DNA from 3 places in the Nocardioides sp. B129/18 genome. Region 2 is predicted to be linked to each of the others. Evidence: predicted binding sites of a transcription regulator. Region 2 holds the regulator's gene; each other region holds the start of a gene.
What was found. Region 2 encodes HrcA, which represses chaperone genes, less so after heat shock. Its sites were predicted from a motif close to TTGGCACTCGNNNNNNNCGAGTGCCAA; they were not measured.
Positions count from the first base shown of each region.

Region 1: a site for HrcA is predicted at 4,822-4,848, ahead of groL (chaperonin GroEL). Genes of this name have one in related genera too.
Region 3: a site for HrcA is predicted at 1,936-1,962, ahead of ACZDWJ_RS17085 (FmdB family zinc ribbon protein). Genes of this name have one in related genera too.

Region 1 is NZ_JBUZJI010000028.1:40,710-47,240, reverse strand. Features, by position in the region: gene ACZDWJ_RS16860 (lycopene cyclase domain-containing protein) at 1-144, opposite strand, end outside; gene ACZDWJ_RS16855 (aminoglycoside phosphotransferase family protein) at 185-1,153, opposite strand; gene ACZDWJ_RS16850 (nucleotidyltransferase family protein) at 1,150-1,695, opposite strand; gene ACZDWJ_RS16845 (hypothetical protein) at 1,700-2,368, opposite strand; gene ACZDWJ_RS16840 (RNA polymerase sigma factor) at 2,361-2,918, opposite strand; gene groL (chaperonin GroEL) at 3,031-4,656, opposite strand; gene ACZDWJ_RS16830 (ATP-grasp domain-containing protein) at 4,875-5,744, opposite strand; gene ACZDWJ_RS16825 (APC family permease) at 5,741-6,531, opposite strand, start outside.
Region 2 is NZ_JBUZJI010000003.1:70,319-76,849, reverse strand. Features, by position in the region: gene ACZDWJ_RS03170 (Gmad2 immunoglobulin-like domain-containing protein) at 1-162, shown strand, start outside; gene ACZDWJ_RS03165 (16S rRNA (uracil(1498)-N(3))-methyltransferase) at 196-936, opposite strand; gene dnaJ (molecular chaperone DnaJ) at 973-2,154, opposite strand; gene hrcA (heat-inducible transcriptional repressor HrcA) at 2,235-3,254, opposite strand; gene ACZDWJ_RS03150 (hypothetical protein) at 3,436-4,128, shown strand; gene ACZDWJ_RS03145 (MBL fold metallo-hydrolase) at 4,160-5,005, shown strand; gene ACZDWJ_RS03140 (hypothetical protein) at 5,111-5,314, shown strand; gene ACZDWJ_RS03135 (DUF3097 domain-containing protein) at 5,367-6,212, shown strand; gene ACZDWJ_RS03130 (TM2 domain-containing protein) at 6,231-6,531, opposite strand, start outside.
Region 3 is NZ_JBUZJI010000029.1:32,114-38,644, forward strand. Features, by position in the region: gene ACZDWJ_RS17065 (LCP family protein) at 1-98, shown strand, start outside; gene ACZDWJ_RS17070 (hypothetical protein) at 95-304, shown strand; gene ACZDWJ_RS17075 (large conductance mechanosensitive channel protein MscL) at 393-755, opposite strand; gene ACZDWJ_RS17080 (SAF domain-containing protein) at 822-1,463, opposite strand; gene ACZDWJ_RS17085 (FmdB family zinc ribbon protein) at 1,525-1,884, opposite strand; gene ACZDWJ_RS17090 (penicillin acylase family protein) at 2,004-4,718, shown strand; gene ACZDWJ_RS17095 (5-formyltetrahydrofolate cyclo-ligase) at 4,687-5,334, opposite strand; gene ACZDWJ_RS17100 (UTP--glucose-1-phosphate uridylyltransferase) at 5,358-6,531, shown strand, end outside.

The DNA.
Region 1 (6,531 bases), on a different contig from region 2:
GAGCGAGTAGAGGACCACCAGCGGGAGGAGCGTGCGCAGGAGTCGTCCGGGCCTCCGCCACACCCGGGCCCCGAGCAGCAGCTCGAGGGGCAGGGTGATCGCCAGGCAGCCGGCCATCAGCCAGAGGTACTGGCCCTGGTCCACGTGGTGTCCTCCTGGGCGACGTGGGCGGGTCTCGGCGAGCCTACGGGGGGCCTGGGCGGGTCGGTTCACCCCTGCGAGTCGAGACCTGCGAGCTCAGCAGCGCCCCGGCGGAGTCGAGCATCGGCCGGGCCAGCCGCTCGGCGCCGAGGTCGAGCACGTGGAGTCCGGTGGCGACGCGCTCGAGGTAGGCCCAGTCGGCCACGCGGGCGGGGTCGAGGTCGAGCCGGGCGCTGACCCGCCGCACCCGGGCGGCCTGCACCGCGGCGGCGTCGGCGCCCAGGAGGCCGGCCGAGCCGCCGCGCAGCAGCACGCCTGCGTCGGAGGCGGGCTCGGCGAGCACGTCGTCGGGGTCGACCAGCACCCAGCCGCGGCCGTCGAGGGCACGCAGGAGGTTGCCCGGATGAGGATCGCCGTGGACGCGCACGAGGTGCGTCGGCGCCGCCAGCCGTTCGGCGGCGGCCAGAGCGGCCTCGCGCACCGCCGGCGGGAGCGGACGGCCGAGCCGGTCGTCGAGCCCGGCGAGGTACGCCGCCCGCCTGCGCGGGTGCGCACCGCCGTCAGCGCCCTCGGGAGCCGGCAGCCAGGCGGTGCGCAGCACGTCGGCGACGACGTCGAGCCGGACCTCGGGGTCGCCCGGGGTGCGCTCGAGCGCCTCGCCGGCGTGCTCGATCACGAGGGCTCCCGTGCGGTCGTCGCGCGCGAGGAGCCGCACGTAGCCGCAGCCGTCGGCGTCGGCGAGGAGCCGCGCCTCCGGACCGAGGTCGACGTCGGGCACGGGCACCTTCAGCACGCAGGTGGTGCCGTCGGGCCGCTCGGCGAGCACGACGTGGGAGGTGCTGCCGCCGGGCAGCCCCCGCCGGACGACGACGTCGAGCCGCCGCTCCAGACCGGCGAGGCGCTCGGCGAGGCCGGCCTCCCAGGCAGCGCCCCGCTCGCCCAGCCGGGCCAGGGTGAGCCGCACCAGGGGCTGCAGGCGCAGGGTCGGGTCGGGCGTGGACGAGCGGCTCACGGCAGGACGTCGACGTCGCGGCCGGTGGCCAGGTCCCCGCACTCGACGGCGAGCGCACCCGCGGACTCCAGGTGCGCGCGGGCGCCGCGGTCGCCGACGGCGCCGTGGGCGACGGCGTCCCAGTGCGCGCGGCCGAGCACCACCGGATGGCCCGGGCGACCCTCGAAGACGGCGCGGGCCAGCGCCTGCGGCCCGTCGGCGTGCGCATGCAGCCGGGCGACGACGGCGGCGTCGACGTCCGGGGTGTCGACGAGGGTGACGACGACGGCCTCGATCGTCGCGTCGGCGGCCAGCGCCGTCAGGCCGGCCCGCAGCGAGGCCCCCATGCCCTCGGACCAGTCGTAGGCCACGACCACCTCGACGCCCTCGGGCACGCGCTCGCGCGCCTGCTCGGCGGCCGCGCCGAGCACGACGACGACCGGCGCGCAGCCGCCCTCGCGCAGGGCTGCGACGGCCCGCGGCAGCCAGTCCTCGACGAGCGCCTTCGGGGTGCCGAGGCGACGCCCGGCCCCTGCGGCGAGCAGCAGTCCCGCGACGACCACCGGCTCAGCCTCCGAAGGCCTGGGCGTAGAGGCCGGTGAGCGCGGTGGTGCGCGGGCCGCTGTAGCCGCAGACCATCAGACCCAGCGTCGGGCCCTGCCCGGCCAGCAGGTAGCGCTGGCCGACGGCGAGGTCGGTGACCGAGAGCAGCTCGGCCAGGCGCGCGGAGGGCACCTGCACCTTCACGGTCGTCAGCTCCGGGTCGCCGGCGTAGACCTTCTCGACGGCCACGGTGGCCACGCCGTCCTCGATCGCGGTGACGGTGCCGTCGACGGCCACGGCGGCCTGGCCGAGCAGCGCGGGCCGCGGGACGCCGCAGCGGGCGATGCCGGCACCGCCGCCGGCGGTGAGGGTGACGCTCGCACCGGGGGCCTCGCTCGCCGCGGGCGTGCGGCTGCCGCCCGCCGACGGGACGCTGCCGTCGGTGCTGCCGTCGTCGCCGCCCCGGGTCAGGGCGATGCCGCTCGCGGTGAGCACGACGACGGCTGCGGCCACGGCGCTGAGCAGGCGCAGGCGTCGACTGCGCACGGGGCCGGTGTCGGGAGTGGTCATGACGTCCTCCAGCTGTCGGGCCGTCCGCGCGGGATCGGCCGGGGGCAGGTCGGCGGCGGGGTCGAGCCGCGCGAGCGCGTCGCGCAGGTCGTCGTCGTGCCGGTCGTCGTGCTGGTCAGGCATCTCCCCCACCTCCTGCCCCCTCATGTCCGGCGGCGGCGCGATCCTGTCGCCCGCTCGCGAGGGCGTCGCGCAGGGCTGCCCGCGCGCGGGTCAGCCGCAGGCTGACGGCGTTCGGCGTGGTGTCGAGGACGAGCGCGATCTCGCGCGGCTCCAGCCGCTCCCACGCCCACAGCCGCACGACCTCGGCCTGCGCCTCGGGCAGGGCGGCCAGGGCGGTGGCCAGCGCGGCGTCCTGGCCGTCGACGTTGGCCTCGCCCGGGCCCGGCGCCGAGGCGCGCGGCGGGTCGAGGGTGGCGACGCGGGCGGCCACCCGGGTCTGGCGGCGACGCCCGCGCTCGGCGTTGGCGAGGGCGTTACGGGCCACGCCGAGGGCCCAGGGGACGTCGTCGGGCTCGGGCGGCACGGCGTCCAGGCGCCGCCAGCAGACGAGGAGCACCTCGCCGAGCACGTCGTCGGCGGTGGCGGGGTCGGTGCGTCGGGCCAGGTAGCGGCGCACGGGCTCGAGCACCCGGCCCACCAGGGCCTCGCACCGCTGCTGCCGCTCGTCCACGACCCCACCCTCGCACGTCGCGGGGATCGGCCCCGGAACGGCACTCGGCCCCGGCGCTGCTGCGCCGGGGCCGAGTGGTGGTGCGGGTGCCGTGTGAGTGCGGCGGCGGGACTCAGAAGTCCATGCCGCCCATGCCACCGTCGCCACCGGGCATCGGGGCGGCCTTCTCGGGCTTGTCGGCCACGACGGCCTCGGTGGTGAGGAAGAGCGCCGCGATGGAGGCGGCGTTCTGCAGCGCGCTGCGGGTGACCTTGGCGGGGTCGATGATGCCCGAGGCGATCAGGTCGACGTACTCGCCGGTGGCGGCGTTGAGGCCGTGACCCGTCGGGAGCGAGCGCACCTTCTCCGCCACGACGCCGCCCTCGAGGCCGGCGTTGATGGCGATCTGCTTGAGCGGGGCCTCGATGGCGACCTTGACGATGTTCGCGCCGGTGGCCTCGTCGCCGGTGAGCTCGAGCTTCTCGAACGCGGTGGCGCCGGCCTGGACCAGGGCCACGCCGCCGCCGGCGACGATGCCCTCCTCGACCGCGGCCTTGGCGTTGCGGACGGCGTCCTCGATGCGGTGCTTGCGCTCCTTGAGCTCTACCTCGGTGGCCGCGCCGACCTTGATGACGGCCACGCCGCCGGCCAGCTTGGCGAGGCGCTCCTGGAGCTTCTCGCGGTCGTAGTCGGAGTCCGACTTCTCGATCTCGGCGCGGATCTGGTTGACCCGGCCCTCGATCTGGGCCTGGTCGCCGGCGCCCTCGACGATGGTGGTCTCGTCCTTGGTGATGACGACCTTGCGGGCCTGGCCGAGCAGCTCGAGTCCGGTGGTCTCGAGCTTGAGGCCCACCTCCTCGGAGATGACCTGGCCGCCGGTGAGGATCGCGATGTCCTGCAGCATGGCCTTGCGGCGGTCGCCGAAGCCGGGGGCCTTGACGGCGACGGACTTGAAGGTGCCGCGGATCTTGTTGACGACCAGCGTAGAGAGGGCCTCGCCGTCGGTGTCCTCGGCGAGGATCAGCAGCGGCTTGCCCGACTGCATGACCTTCTCGAGGATCGGCAGCAGGTCCTTGACGTTGGAGACCTTCTGGTTGGCGATGAGGATGTAGGCGTCCTCGAGGACGGCCTCCATGCGCTCGGGGTCGGTGACGAAGTAGGCCGAGATGTAGCCCTTGTCGAACCGCATGCCCTCGGTGAGCTCGAGGTCGAGGCCGAAGGTGTTCGACTCCTCGACCGTGATGACGCCCTCCTTGCCGACCTTGTCCATCGCCTCGGCGATGATCTCGCCGACGGTGGTGTCGGCGGCCGAGATGGACGCGGTGGAGGCGATCTGCTCCTTGGTCTCGACGTCCTTGGCCTGGTTGGCCAGGTTCTCCGAGACGGCGGCCACGGCGGCCTCGATGCCGCGCTTGAGGCCCATCGGGTTGGCGCCGGCGGCGACGTTGCGCAGGCCCTCGCGGACCAGCGCCTGCGCGAGCACGGTGGCGGTGGTGGTGCCGTCGCCCGCGACGTCGTCGGTCTTCTTCGCGACCTCCTTGACGAGCTCGGCGCCGATCTTCTCGTAGGGGTCCTCGAGCTCGATCTCCTTGGCGATGCTCACACCATCGTTGGTGATGGTGGGCGCGCCCCACTTCTTCTCGAGGACGACGTTGCGGCCCTTGGGGCCGAGGGTGACCTTGACGGCGTCGGCGAGCGTGTTCATGCCACGCTCCAGACCGCGCCGGGCCTCCTCGTTGAAAGCAATCAGCTTCGGCATGGCTCCTGCGGTTCCTCACGCTTGGAGTTCTGGGACCGGCTCGACGGGCTGCCCGCGACGGACGGCTCCCCGCGGCCCGGCGAACCCTGTCTCGCCGACGCGGAGGGCCTCAGCTGGCGACGCTCCGGTGGTGGCACTCTCAGACTGAGAGTGCCAGCGTCATGTTTAGCACTCGCCCATGGCGAGTGCAAGCAGCGGGGGTCGCGGTCAGGACCGGCTCAGGACCGGGTCCGGGCCTGGGCCAGCGACCGGACGACGAGGTCGGCGAAGGCCTCGGCGTTGGCCGGCACGACCCCGAGGTAGAGCCCCGGCTCGATCAGCTCGAGCTCGGAGAGGCACCACTGGTCCCCCCACCACAGCAGGTCGACGCGGGCGTAGTCGAGCCGGTGGCCGAGCACGTCCTCGGCGGCGCGGACGGCCTCCATGGCGCGGTCGGCGCGCACGGGGTCGAGGACGACGGCCTCGGAGCGTCCGCCGTAGGCGCCGTGCACGCGCACCTCGCCCTCGGCCGGGTGCTTGTCGACCTGGCAGACCGCGACGTCGTCGAAGACGTAGACCGAGGTCTCCCCGCGGGTGCGCACGCTCTCGACGAGCGGCTGCACCACCCAGGGCGCGGCGCTGAGGTGCTCGAGCCGGTGGTCGTCCCAGCTCTCGACCACGCAGACGCCGATGCCGCTGGCGCCGGTGGCCGGCTTGATGACGGCCGTGCCGTGCTCGTCGACCGCGCGTCGCAGCCCCTCGATCAGGTCGTCCTGCTCGAGCACGCGCGTGGGGACGGTGGGCACGTGCTCGCCCATCGTGGCGAGGTAGCCCTTGTGGGCGTTCCAGGCGAAGGCGTCGGCGCCGTTGAGCACCGGCGCGCGCAGCCCCTCGGCCCAGGCCAGGAACTCCGGCAGCCGGCGGTGGTAGTCCCAGGTGGAGCGCACGGCCACCAGGTCGGCGGCGTCCCAGTCGACCGACGCGTCGTCCCAGACCGCCCAGCGCGCCGTGACGCCGCGGCCCGCCAGCGCCTCGACCAGCAGGTGGCCCTCGGACTCCCCGTCGGGGCAGATCTCGAACGTGGCGAGCAGGACCTCGGCGGCGCTCACCGAGCGTCGTCGTAGGCCGAGGTGACGCCCTCACGGCCGAGCACCGAGTGGCGGCGGCCGTAGAACACGTAGATCAGCAGGCCCGCGACCAGCCAGACGATGAAGCGGAGCCAGGTCTCGACGGCCAGGTAGGACATCAGGCCCAGGCAGGACGCGCCGGCCAGGATCGGCACCAGCGGCACCAGCGGCGTGCGGAAGGGACGCTCCATGTCGGGCTTCGTGCGACGCAGCACCATGACGGCGATCGCGACGACCAGGAAGGCGAAGAGCGTGCCGATGCTGACCATCTGCGCGAGGTCCGCCAGCGGGATGAACGCCGCGAAGATGGCGATGACGACCGAGATGCCGATCGTGAAGCGGAACGGCGTGCGGTACTTCGGGTGGATCGCGCCGATGGCCGGCGGCAGGAGGCCGTCGCGGCACAGGGCGAACCCGATGCGGCTCAGCGCCACGATCTCGACCAGGATCACCGAGGAGAGGCCGGCCACCGCGGCCAGGCCGATGAGCACGCCGGCCCAGCCCAGGCCCACCTGGTGGAAGGCGTCCGAGATCGGCGCGCCCTTGGAGAGCTCGCGATAGTCCACCATGCCGGTGATGACGAAGCAGACGCCGAGGTAGAGCACGGTGCACAGCGCCAGGGTGCCGATGAGGCCGCGGGGCATGTCGCGGCTGGGGTTCTCGCTCTCCTCGGCCAGGTTGGCCACGGCCTCGAAGCCGGAGTAGGCGAAGAACACCACGGCCGCCGCGACGATGATGCCGGTGACGCCGAAGGTCGTCGGCTCGATGC
Region 2 (6,531 bases):
TTCGCCACCGCCGACGGCGCCATGGACGCGCTCTACCCGTGGGCCACCACCGTCGACGTGTCGTCGCTGGCGCCGGGCGCCTACACGTTCACCGCACGCACCGACGACGCCGAGAGCGCCGCGAAGAACGCCTCGGACTCCCGGACGTTCACCGTCCGCTGACGGCCGGCGACCCGGGCGGCCCGGGCGGTCCGCTCACAACCAGCGGTCGGTGCGGGCCAGCAGCGCCGCCGCGGCCGCGACGCCGGCCGTGGAGGTGCGCAGCACCTCGGCGCCCAGCCGGACGCTGCGCGCCCCCGCGGCGGTGAGGGCGGCGAGCTCGTCGTCGGGGATGCCGCCCTCGGGCCCGACGACCAGCACGACGCGGCCGGCGGCCGGCACGGGGCAGGACGCGAGCGCGGCCTCGGCGTCCTCGTGCAGGACGAGGGCGAGATCGGCGTCGGCGATGAGGGCGACGACGTCGGCCGTGGCGGCGAGCGGGTCGACCTCGGGACGCCAGACCCGGCGCGCCTGCTTGGCGGCCTCCCGGGCCGTGGCGCTCCAGCGGGCATGACCCTTCTGCGCGCGCTCGCCCTTCCAGACCGCCACCGAGCGCGAGGCCGCCCAGGGGACGATCCGGGCGACGCCGATCTCGGTGAGCACCTCGACCGCGAGCTCGCCGCGGTCGCCCTTCGGCAGCGCCTGGACGACGACGAGCGCCGGCTGCGGCTCGGGCACCCGCTCGACGTCGAGCAGCGTCACCGCGAAGAGCCGCTTGCCGGTCTCGACGACCTCGCCGCGACCGCTGGTGCCGCGCCCGTCGGTGAGCACGACCTGCTCGCCGACGCGCAGGCGTCGCACGGCGACGGCGTGGTGCGCCTCGTCGCCGTCGACCTCGACGCGGTGGCCGGGCTCGGCGCCCGAGAGATCGGGGACGAGATGGACGGGCAGGCTCATCGCGCGATCCTCCGCCAGCGGTCCACGAGGTCGGGCTCAGTGCTGGTTGAAGGCGTCGCGCAGACGCCCGAACACCGACTTGTGGCTGCCCGGACGCACCTGGCCGTCGGGCGCCTCCTCGCCGCGGATGGCCGCGAGCTCGCGCAGCAGCTCCTCCTGGCGAGGGTCGAGGCGGGTGGGCGTCTCGACGGCGACGGTGACGATGAGGTCGCCCCGGCCGCCGCGCAGCGAGGGGACGCCGCGCCCGCGCAGCACCTGCTGGTGGCCCGACTGGGTGCCGGGGCGGATGTCGAGCTCGAAGTCGGTCTCGAGCTCGGTGGGCGCCTCGGGGTCGGCGACGACGTCGGCCTCGAGCGTCGGCAGCGTCAGCACGGTGCCGAGCGCGGCGGCGGTCATCGGGACGGTGACGGTGCAGTGGAGGTCGTTGCCGCTGCGGGTGAAGACCTCGTGGTCGGCCACGTGGACCTCGACGTAGAGGTCGCCGGCGGGGCCGCCGCCGGGGCCGACCTCGCCCTGCTCGCTGAGCTGCACCCGGGTGCCGGTGTCGACGCCCGCGGGGATCTTGACGGTGAGGGCGCGACGCGAGCGGACGCGACCGTCGCCGCCGCACTCGCGGCAGGGGTCGGGGATGAGGCTGCCGAACCCGCGGCACGCGGCGCAGGGCCGCAGGGTGCGGATCTCGCCGAGGAAGCTGCGCTGCACGTGGGCGACCTCGCCCTGGCCGCGGCAGGTCTCGCAGGTGACCGGGGTGGTGCCGGCCGCGGCGCCCTGGCCCTGACAGGTCGAGCAGACGACGGCGGTGTCGACGGTGAGCTCGCGAGCCACGCCGAAGGCGGCCTCGGCGAGGGTGACCTCGAGCCGGATCAGCGCATCCTGTCCTCGACGAACGCGCGGACGCGGACCACGACCCTGGCCAGCCGCCGCGCCACCTCCGCCGAAGAAGGCGTCCATGATGTCGGTGAAGGAAAACCCGGCACCCTGGCCGAAGCCTCCTGCTCCCCCGCCGAACGGGTCGCCGCCGCGGTCGTAGGCCGCGCGCTTCTGGGGGTCGGAGAGCACCTCGTAGGCGGCGGTGACCTCCTTGAACCGGTCCTGGGCGTCCGGGTCGGGGTTGACGTCGGGGTGCAGCTGGCGCGCGAGCTTGCGGTAGGCCTTCTTGAGCGCGTCGGCGTCGGCGTCGCGGGAGACCCCGAGGAGGTCGTACAGGTCCTGGCTCACCAATGGTCCTTCGCTTGGGTCGGGGACGGGCTGGTCTGGCGGAGTCGGTCGGGTGGGGTGGGGGTGGACGAGGGCCGGGCTCAGGCCTCGTCGAGGATGCGGGAGACGTAGCGGGCCACCGCGCGCACCGCGGCGATGGTGCCGGGGTAGTCCATGCGCGTGGGCCCGACGATGCCGAGGGTGGCCAGGCTGTCGGCCGGCGGGCCGTAGCCGGTGGAGACCACGCTGGTGGAGGCCAGCTGCTCGTAGGGGCCCTCGGTGCCGATGCGGACGGTGACGGCGCCGCCGGTGCTGGCCTCGCCGAGCAGCTTGAGCAGCACGACGTGCTCCTCGAGCGCCTCGAGGAGCGGGCGGACCGCGGAGTCGAAGGAGTCGCCGTAGCGGGCGAGGTTGGCCGCGCCGCCCACGGCGATGCGGGCATCGGAGCGGTGGTCGCTCATGGCCTCGACGAGGGTCTCGACGACGGTGGGCGCGGGGTCGTCGCGGTCCGGCTCGTCGGCGAGGGTGGCGGTGAGGGCCGCGGCGGCGTCGGCGATGGTCTCGCCGACCGCGGCGAGCAGCACCCGCGAGCGCAGGGCGGCCAGAGCCTCCTCGGAGATCTCCGAGGGCAGCTCGACGACGCGCTGCTCGACGCGGCCGGTGCTCAGGATCAGGACGGTCAGCAGCCGGGCCGGCGTCAGCGCGACGAGCTCGACGTGGCGCACCGTGGAGCGCGAGAGCGTCGGGTACTGGACGATCGCGACCTGGCGGGTCAGCTGGCTGAGCAGGCGCACCGAGCGCTGGACGACGTCGTCGAGGTCGACCGCGCCGTCGAGGAAGGTGGAGATCGCCTTGCGCTCGGCGGTGCTGAGCGGCTTGACGGTGGTGAGGCGGTCGACGAAGAGCCGGTAGCCCTTGTCGGTGGGCACGCGGCCGGCGCTGGTGTGGGGCTGGGCGATGAGGCCCTCCTCCTCCAGCACGGCCATGTCGTTGCGGACGGTGGCCGAGGAGACGCCGAGGGCGTGCCGCTCGACGAGCGCCTTGGAGCCCACGGGCTCCTCGGTGGCGACGTAGTCCTCGACGATGGCGCGCAGCACGGCGAGCCGACGGTCCTCCTGCACGGGTCGCCTCCTCGCGGCCGGGGGTGGGGCTGGGTGATGCCGGGGTGGGGCGGACGCGCCGCGCTGGCACTCCCGCGTTCCGAGTGCCAAGCCTACTCCGCGACGAGGAGCCGGTGGGGATGGACCCGCAGGCGGTGGAGGCTTTAGGTTAGGCTTGCCTTACTCAATCGGAGGAGCCGCCATGATCCCCCTCGCCACCCCCGTCCCGTGCGACGACGCCACGCTCGCCCGCAGCATCCTGGCCTGCCCCGCGAACGCCCAGCTCGCGGTCGAGGACGCCGAGCACCTCGACCTCTCGCGCGTCGTGCTCTGCGACGTCGACGGCGTCGCGACCTTCGGCTGCCCGGCCGACTCCTCCCTCGCCGAGGCGGCCGCCGCCGGCCGCGGCGCCGTGCTCACCACCACCAGCGGGCTGCCCGGCCACCCCGGCACGCTCACCGTGCTCGGGCGGCTGGAGACCGTGCGCGTCGAGCACTGCCCCTGCCCGTGCTCGGAGGGCGAGCGGCACGTCGTGCGCCTGGTCGCGCGGCACGTCAGCCTCCAGGCCGGCCAGGGCCCGCGCCGCCTGGTGCGCGCGGAGCGGTTCACCGACCCCGCGCTCGCGCTCAACCCCGGCCATCTCGCCCGCACCGCCCACCACGCCAACCACCACCACGCGGAGCTGCTGCGCGAGACCGTCGCCGCGGCCACCGGCGTCGCCGCCGGCAGCGTGATCAGCGCGGAGATCACCGGGCTGACCGCGTCGGGGGTCGAGATCGCCTGGGTCGACGCCGACGGCGCGCACCGCCGCGGACTGGCCTTCCCCCGCGCGGCCGTCGGCACCGACGACCTCGCGATCCTCCTGCGCGACCTCCTCCACGCCGCCGCCCGCTGACCGCGCTCCCGGTGGTCGTAGGGTCGGGGCCGTGGAGCTGCGCGAGATCGCCGACCGGGTCTGGGTGGCCCGCGAGCCCTGGTACGACGTCAGCCTGAGCGTCATCGGCGGCGAGGGCGGCGTCGCGGTGGTCGACACCCACGCCTCCGCCGCCGCCGGACGTGTGCTGCGCGACGCCGTCCGCGCGCTCGGCGCGGGCCCGGTGCTCGCCGTCGTCAACACCCACGAGCACTTCGACCACGTCTTCGGCAACGTCGCCTTCCGCGAGGACGACCCCGCCGTGCCGATCCACGCCCACGAGCAGGCCGTCGAGGCGCTCGAGGCGCTGGTCGGACGCGAGCTCGGCCCCGACGACCTCGCCGGCGACCCCCGTCGCGAGGAGGTGGTGACCACCCCCGTCGTCGCGCCGGACCACCCGTTCTCCTCCGCTCGCGTGCTCGACCTCGGCGGACGGCTCGTCGAGCTGGTGCACCCCGGCCGCGGCCACACCGCGGGCGACCTCGTCGTCCGGGTGCCCGACGCCGACGTGCTGCTGGCCGGCGACCTCGTGGAGGAGTCCGGCCCGCCGGCCTACGGCGCCGACAGCCACCCCATGGACTGGCCGCTCACCCTCGACATCGTGCTGGGCCTGACCACCGCGGCCACCGTCGTCGTGCCCGGCCACGGCGCGATCGTCGACCGCGACCACGTCGAGGAGCAGCGCGCGCACATCGGCATCGTCGCCGAGACGATCCGCGACCTCGCCGAGCGCGGCGTCCCGCTCGAGCAGGCCCTGGACGTGGCCGAGTGGCCGTTCCCGCGGGAGTCGCTGCGCCACGCGCTCGCCCGCGGCTACGCCCAGCTGCCCCTCGCGCAGCGGCGCCTGCCGCTCCTCTGAGGCCCGCCCACCCGCTGGCCGACCCGCTGGCCCACCCGCTGGCCCACCCGCTGGCCCACCCGCTGGGGCGGTGCTCCGGGGAGCTCGGCGAGGGAGCGTGGAGCCATGAGCGAGCACCCGCACCACGCCCACGCCGACATCACCGACGACGAGCTTCCGCCCGACCTGGTGCCGGGCGAGGACAACCCGCTCGCCCGGCCGCTGGAGGACGGCGAGACCGCGGGCGACCTGCTCCACGACGGCAAGCACGCCGCCGAGGACGAGGCCCGCGACGGTCACGGCGACGGGGATCACCCGGCCGGCGCCTGACCGCGGCGCGTCGCACCGGGGCTGCGGGGCCGCCGGTGCCTAGCCTGCTGCGGTGAGCGACCGATACGGATCCGACGTCCTCAGCGGCGACTGGCGCGCCCCCAAGCGCGGCCGCGCCGTGGAGCACCCCGCCGACAAGGGCCTGGTCGTCGAGGAGGTCACCACCGACTGGTGCGGCGAGATCGTCGCCGTCGACCGCGACCTGCACACCGTGACGCTGGAGGACCGCCGCCAGCGACGCCGCACCTTCCCGCTCGGCGCCGGCTTCCTGCTGGAGGGGCGCCCGGTCATCCTCACCGCTCCCCTGCGCGCCGCCGCCCCCGCGGCGCCCGCGCGCACCGCGTCCGGCTCGATCGCGGTGCCGAACGCGCCGGCCCGCGTCGCGCGGGCCAGTCGGATCTTCGTCGAGGGCCGCCACGACGCCGAGCTCGTCGAGAAGGTGTGGGGTGACGACCTGCGCATCGAGGGCGTGGTCGTGGAGTACCTCGGCGGCGTCGACGACCTCGCCGACCACCTGCGGGACTTCCGGCCCGGACCGCAGCGCCGCGTCGGCGTGCTCGTCGACCACCTCGTGCCCGGCTCGAAGGAGAGCCGGATCGCGCAGGGCATCGCGCGCTCGGCGGTCGGCCAGCACGTGCTCATCGTCGGCCACCCGTTCATCGACATCTGGGAGGCCGTGAAGCCCGAGCGGCTCGGCCTGCAGGCCTGGCCCCGCATCCCGCGCAACGTGGAGTGGAAGCACGGCGTGTGCCAGCACCTGGGCTGGCCGCACCGCGATCAGGCCGACATCGCCCGCGCCTGGAAGCACATCCTGGGCCGCGTCGGCTCCTTCGCCGATCTCGACCCGGCCCTGCTGGGCCGGGTCGAGGAGCTCATCGACTTCGTGACGGCGCCCTGACGCGGGCGGATCCGAGGATCAGGTGCCGGGGCGGAGCGGCAGGCCCTGGGCGTCGCGGGTGTCGTCGTTGACCAGCATCATGATGCCGTCGATGAACGGCCACAGGCTGCCGATGCCGCATGTGAGGATCGTGACGACCAGCTGCCACACGCCGGTCTTGGTGTCGCCGATGTAGAGCCGGCCGATGCCCAGCGGGATGAGCAGCTGGAGCAGCGCGGCGATGATCTTCGACTTCTCCGAGTACGGCAGGCCGGTGCGCGGGTGGACGCCGTACGGCGCGCCCGGCGGGGCGTAGCCGCCACCCGGGACGCCCGCCGCC
Region 3 (6,531 bases), on a different contig from region 2:
TCAGCGCCGCCGACGCGCCCGGCTCGTCGAGCTCGGACAAGCCCAAGCGCTCCTCGGCGGCCACCCAGTCGCTGCGCGACGCCGGCCTGTGCACGTGAGCCCGGCCCAGGACGGCTCCCAGAAGGACGGGGCGCCGGCGAATCGTCCCGAGACCCCCGAGCAGCGACGCCGACGCCTGGCGGCGATCTTCGGCGACACCGAGCCGGCCACCACCTCCGACGAGCGCGACCCCGGCGAGGCGCCGGCCCACGACTCCGACGCTTGGCTGCGCGAGCAGGTGCCGCCGCACCACGGCCCCATCTGATCCGAGCCGCCGCCGGGGCAGGCCCCGGACGCGCGCGACCCCGCCCGGCAGGAGCCGGACGGGGTCGGAGCGGATGCGAGGGAGCGGGTCAGAGGTGCTTGCCCTCCTGCTGCTCGGCGGCCAGCAGGTCGCGGATCTCGCGGAGCAGCTGGATGTCCTCGGGGGTGCCGGGAGGCGCGCTCGGGAAGTAGCGCTCCTTGACCTTGGTGTAGGGCACGACGATGAAGAAGTAGACGACCGCCGCGAGGATCACGAACGAGATCAGCGCGTTGAGGAAGAAGCCGAGGTCGCCGGACTTGGCGCCCTTGAAGGTCTCCTCCGTCGCCGGGATCTTGGCCGTCAGCCAGGCCGTGAACGCCGTGACCACCGTGCCGAAGGCCGTGCCGATGATGACCGCGACCGCGAGGTCGACGAGATTGCCGCGCAGGATGAAGTTCTTGAATCCGCTCATGCGGGGAGCTCCTTGGGGTGGTGGCCGAGAGGGCGGCGCAGCCGCCCGTGCGGGACGCCCCGCACGCTAGCGAGCCCAGGCCCAGCTGAGGAAGAGGCGCACGGCGGCGTCGGTCACCTCCGCGACCTCGCCCGCGGCCACCTCCAGCACCACCGGGCGCCCCGGCTCGTCGGCCGGGCCCGACGCCGACAGCGGCGGCAGCGCCAGGACGACGACGTCCGAGGCCACCGTGCGGGCGCCGCCGCCGCGGGCGTCGGTGGCCAGGAGGTCGATGCGCTCACCGGCCCGCAGCAGGCCGGCCAGGCCGGCATCGGGCAGGCGGACGGCGAGGGCGACGCGGCCGGGCGCGGCGCGGGCGTCGTCGTCGAGCAGGCGGGCGGCGGTGAGCGGCTCGCCGGGGCTGAGCCCGGCGGTGACGCGCCGGCCGACGGCGGCGGGCAGCGTCGTGAGCGCGCCCTCGGGCACGGCGTCGTCGGGGTAGCGGGCCAGGCGGAGGTCGCCGGGGCCCAGCACGCCTCCGGTGCCGACGGCGTGGGCCGCCACGACCACCGGCTGTGACGGCGCCGCCGGCGGCTGCACGGCCCGCAGGGAGAGCGCGGCGGCCGCGGCCAGGAGCACGACGCCGATCAGGCGCCGGCGGGCGCGCAGCACGCGGCGCAGCCGGCGCGAGCCGGCGACGGCGGACGGGAAGGCCTGCTCGAGCGACATGGCCCCGACGCTAGGCGTCGCGGCCGGGCGCCGGGATCGTCCTCCACAGGCCCCGTCGGGGTCAGGACGCGGCGGCGCTGCTGCTCGAGGAGCCGGTGCTGCCGGACGAGGTCGAGGTGCTCGAGGTGCTCGAGGTGCTCGACGTGCTGGAGGTGCTGGACGAGCCGGAGTCGCTCGAGGAGGACGACGAGGACGAGGAGGACGTGCCCGACGAGCTGCTGATGCTGCTCGAGGAGGAGGACCCCGAGCGGGAGTCGGTGCGGTAGAAGCCCGAGCCCTTGAACACCACGCCGACGGCGTTGAACACCTTGCGCAGGCGTCCGTGGCACTGCGGGCACTCGGTGAGGGCGTCGTCGGAGAAGCTCTGGAACTGCTCGAAGGCGTGGTCGCACTCGGTGCAGGCGTACTGGTAGGTCGGCATGACGGGCTTCCTCGGAGGTCGCGGTTCTGGCACTCGTGCCTGGCGGCCAGGCTGGCACTCACTCGTGCTGAGTGCCAATTCTAGGACAGGGTGCCCACGGGTGGCACGATGACCGGACCATGGCCGAGCAGAGCGTGCACGACCCCGCCGAGTCCGCCGTCCCCGCGACCCCCGACGGTCCCGGCCGCGCGGCCCGTCTGCGGGCCGGCGTCACCGCCCCGTGGCGGGCGGTGCGGGCCCTGCCCCGGCCGCTGCGCTGGACGGCGTGGACCTCGGCCGTGCTGGTGCTCGTGCTGATCGCGGGGCTGGTGGCCGGCACGGTCGCGGTGCGCCGCGCGTTCCCGCAGACCACCGGCACCATCGAGATCCCCGGCCTGGCCGGACGCGTCGAGGTGATCCGCGACGAGCACGGCATCCCGCAGATCTACGGCGACAGCCTCGACGACCTCGCGATGGCCCAGGGCTACGTCCACGCCCAGGAGCGGTTCTTCGAGATGGACGTGCGCCGGCACGCCACCGCGGGCCGGCTGGCCGAGCTGTTCGGCGAGGCCGGCCTGGACTCCGACAAGGTCGTGCGGACGATGGGCTGGCGCCGCGTCGCGGCCGAGGAGATGGCGCTGATCAAGCCGCGCACCCGGGCCTTCCTCGAGGCCTACGCCCGCGGCGTCAACGCCTACCTGCACACCCACAGCCCGTCCCAGATCTCCCTGGAGTACACGGTGCTGGGCCTCTCCGGCCTCGACTACACGCCCGAGGACTGGACCCCGGTCGACTCCCTGGCCTGGCTCAAGGCGATGGCGTGGGACCTGCGCGGCAACATGAGCGACGAGATCCAGCGCGCCCTGACGGTGCAGGCCGTCGGCGCCCGCCGGGCCGCCACCCTCACGCCGGCCTACGACTACCGGCGCCAGCAGCCGATCGTCGGCCAGGGCGCGGTCGTCGACGGCGTCTTCCAGCAGGACGCCGAGCGCAACACCACCCGCAACCCCACGCGTCCGGCGCCGTCCTTCGACCGCGCCCAGCTGGCCGCGCTGCGCTCGGCGGGGCAGAAGGCCGCCGCGATGCCGGCCTGGCTGGGCCGCGGCGACGGCATCGGCTCCAACAGCTGGGTCGTCGACGGCGAGCACTCGGCCACGGGCGAGCCGCTGCTGGCCAACGACCCCCACCTGGGCGTCAGCATGCCGGGCATCTGGATGCAGATGGGCCTGCACTGCCGCGAGATCACGCCCACCTGCGGCATGGACGTCTCGGGGTTCACCTTCTCCGGGCTGCCGGGCGTGGTGATCGGCCACAACGCCGACATCGCCTGGGGGTTCACCAACCTCGGCCCCGACGTCACCGACCTCTACGTCGAGCGAGTGCGCGGCGAGCAGTACCTCTACGCCGGCCGGATGCGCGACCTCGAGGTCCGCACCGAGACGCTGAAGGTCCGCGGCCAGAAGCCGGTGCGGCTCACCGTCCGCAGCACCCGGCACGGCCCCCTGCTCTCCGACGTCGACGACGACGTGGCCGACGCCGGCCGCGCGTCCCGGCTCTCGCGCGCCGCCCGCGACGGCGAGCACGCCGCCGTCGCGCTGCGCTGGACCGCGCTGGACCCCGCGCCGACGGCCGACGCGATCCTCGACCTCGACCTCGCCACCGACTGGCGCTCCTTCCGCGCCGCGGCGTCGTCGTTCTCGGTGCCCGCGCAGAACCTCGTCTACGCCGACCGGCGCGGCCACATCGGCTACCAGGCGCCCGGCCGCGTCCCGATCCGCCAGTCCGGCAACGACGGCTCGATGCCGGTGGCCGGCTGGCTGCCGGAGAACGACTGGACCCGTCAGGACGTCCCGTTCGACGCGCTGCCCTCGGTGCTCGACCCCGCCGAGGGGTTCGTCGTCACCGCCAACCAGGCCGTCATCGGCCCCGACTACCCCTACCTGCTCACCGGCGACTGGGACCGCGGCTACCGCTCCCAGCGCATCCGCGAGCGCCTCGAGGACGCCTTCGCCGGCGGCGGCACGGTGAGCGTCGACGACATGGCGCGCCTGCAGCTGGAGTCGCGTCAGCCGATCGCCTCCGAGCTGGTGCCCCTGCTGCTGAAGGTGCCGCTGCAGAGCCGCTTCCAGCGCTCGGCGCAGCGCCTGCTCGACGGGTGGGACCTCTCCCAGCCCGCTGACGGCCCGCAGAGCGCGGCCGCCGCGTACTTCAACGCCGTGTGGCGGGCCCTGCTGGCGCGCACCTTCCACGACGAGCTGCCGCAGGAGCTGTGGCCCGACGGCGGTCAGCAGTGGGTGGCCGTCATGACCCGCCTGCTGCGCCACCCCGACGACGCCTGGTGGGACGACGTCACCACCGAGGGCGTCGTCGAGCATCGCGACGACATCCTGCGGGTGGCGATGGTGCAGGCCCGCAACGAGCTCACACGCCTCATCTCCCGCGATGTCGGCGACTGGACGTGGGGCCGCGTGCACCGTCTCGAGCTGGTCAACCCGACCCTGGGGGAGTCCGGGATCAGCGCCGTGGAGCACCTGTTCAACCGCGGCCCGTGGAAGGTCGGCGGCGGCACGTCGGCCGTCGACGCCTCCTCGTGGGACGCCGCCTCCGACGCCCGTCACCCCTACGCCGTCACCACCGCGCCGTCGATGCGGATGGTGGTCTCGCTGGCCGACTGGGACGACTCCCGCTGGATCAACCTCACCGGCGTCTCGGGCCACGCGTTCAGCGCGCACTACGACGACCAGACCGACCTCTACGCCGAGGGCCGCACCCTGCGGTGGGCCTTCAGCCGATCGGCGGTGGACGCCTCCGCGCAGGACCGGCTCAGCCTCGTCCCGGCGGGCGCAGACGGGTGACCCCGGCCGGGCTCACGGCGCCGGTCACCGGGCGGTCGTGCGGCTCGACGGGCACGGCGAGTCCGACCTCGTCGTCGTGCAGCAGCACCCAGGTCGGCGTGCCCACCGGCACCCGGCCCAGCGCGCGGTCGTAGGAGCCGCCGCCGCGTCCGAGCCGCTCGCCGGCCGCGGAGACCGCCAGCCCCGGCACGAGGACGACGTCCGCGGTGGCGATCGCCTCGACGCCCAGCCGCGGGCCGCCGGGCTCGAGCAGCCCCCGACGGGCGGGGGCGAGGTCGTCGTCGGAGCGCAGCACCGCCCAGTCGAGGTCGTCGTCGGGCAGCAGCACCGGCAGCAGCACCCGGACGCCCGCCGCGCGCAGGCGCTCGAGCAGGGGACCGGTGCCGACCTCGGCGCCCATCCCGACGTAGGCGGCCACCGTGGCGGCGCGACGCACCTCCGGCGAGGCCAGCACGTGGGCGGCCACGGCCTGCGCGACCTCGAGCCGCTCACCCAGGGGGCGACGTCGTCGGGCGGTGAGCAGACGGTCGCGCAGAGCGGTCTTCGCGGCCCTGCCGTCCCCAGGCTCGTCCCCGGGCTCGTCCCCGGTGGTGGACCGCGCCTGCCCCTCGCTCACCGGACCAGCCTAGGGTGGGCCCCATGGGCTCCCCTGGGTTGCAGAAGGCGCGCGCCAAGATGCTCGACGCGGGCATCGACGAGGTCGCGGTCGACACGTTCGCGCACTACTACCGGCTGCTCGAGCACGGCGAGACGGGCATGATCCCGGAGTCGACGATCGACCCCGTCGGCATGGAGTCGCTCGCCGACGTCGAGGTGCCTGACGACGTCGCCGCCGCCGCGATCCGCACCACCGCCGTCATCAAGCTCAACGGCGGCCTGGGCACCTCGATGGGCATGGACCGCGCGAAGTCGCTGCTGTGCGTGCGCCGGGGCCTGAGCTTCCTCGACATCATCGCCCGCCAGGTGCTGCACCTGCGCAAGGCCTACGACGCGCCGCTGCCGCTGATCCTCATGAACTCCTTCCGCACCAGCGGCGACACCATGGACGCCCTGGCGCGCTACTCCGACCTGCCGGTCGCGGGCCTGCCGCTGGAGTTCCTGCAGAACAAGGAGCCCAAGCTCCTCGCCGCCGACCTCACGCCGGTCACCTGGTCGCAGGACCCCGAGCTCGAGTGGTGCCCGCCGGGCCACGGCGACCTCTACACCGCGCTGCGTGGCACCGGACTGCTCGACACCCTCCTCGAGGCCGGCTACGAGCGGGTCTTCGTCTCCAACTCCGACAACCTCGGCGCCGTCCCCGACGCCCGGGTGGCCGGCTGGTTCGCCTCCTCGGGCGCGCCGTTCGCGATCGAGGCCGTGCGTCGCACGCCCTCCGACGTCAAGGGCGGCCACTTCGCGCGGCGCAAGAGCGACGGCCGCATCGTGCTGCGCGAGACGGCGCAGACCCTGCCGGAGGACAAGGAGGCGCTGGCCGACCTCACGCGTCACCAGTTCTGCTCCACCAACAACCTCTGGTTCGACCTGCGGGCCATGAAGGACACCCTCGACCAGCGCGACGGCATCCTCGGCCTGCCGCTGATCCGCAACGTCAAGACCGTCGACCCCGGCGACTCCTCCACCCCCGAGGTGATCCAGATCGAGACCGCGATGGGCGCGGCCATCGAGGTCTTCGAGGGCGCCACGCTCATCGAGGTCGGCCGCGACCGCTTCGTGCCGGTGAAGACCACCAACGACCTGCTGGTGCTGCGCTCGGACGTCTACGCCATCGGCGAGGACTTCGTGCTCGACCAGGTGGCCTCCTCGCTGCCGTTCG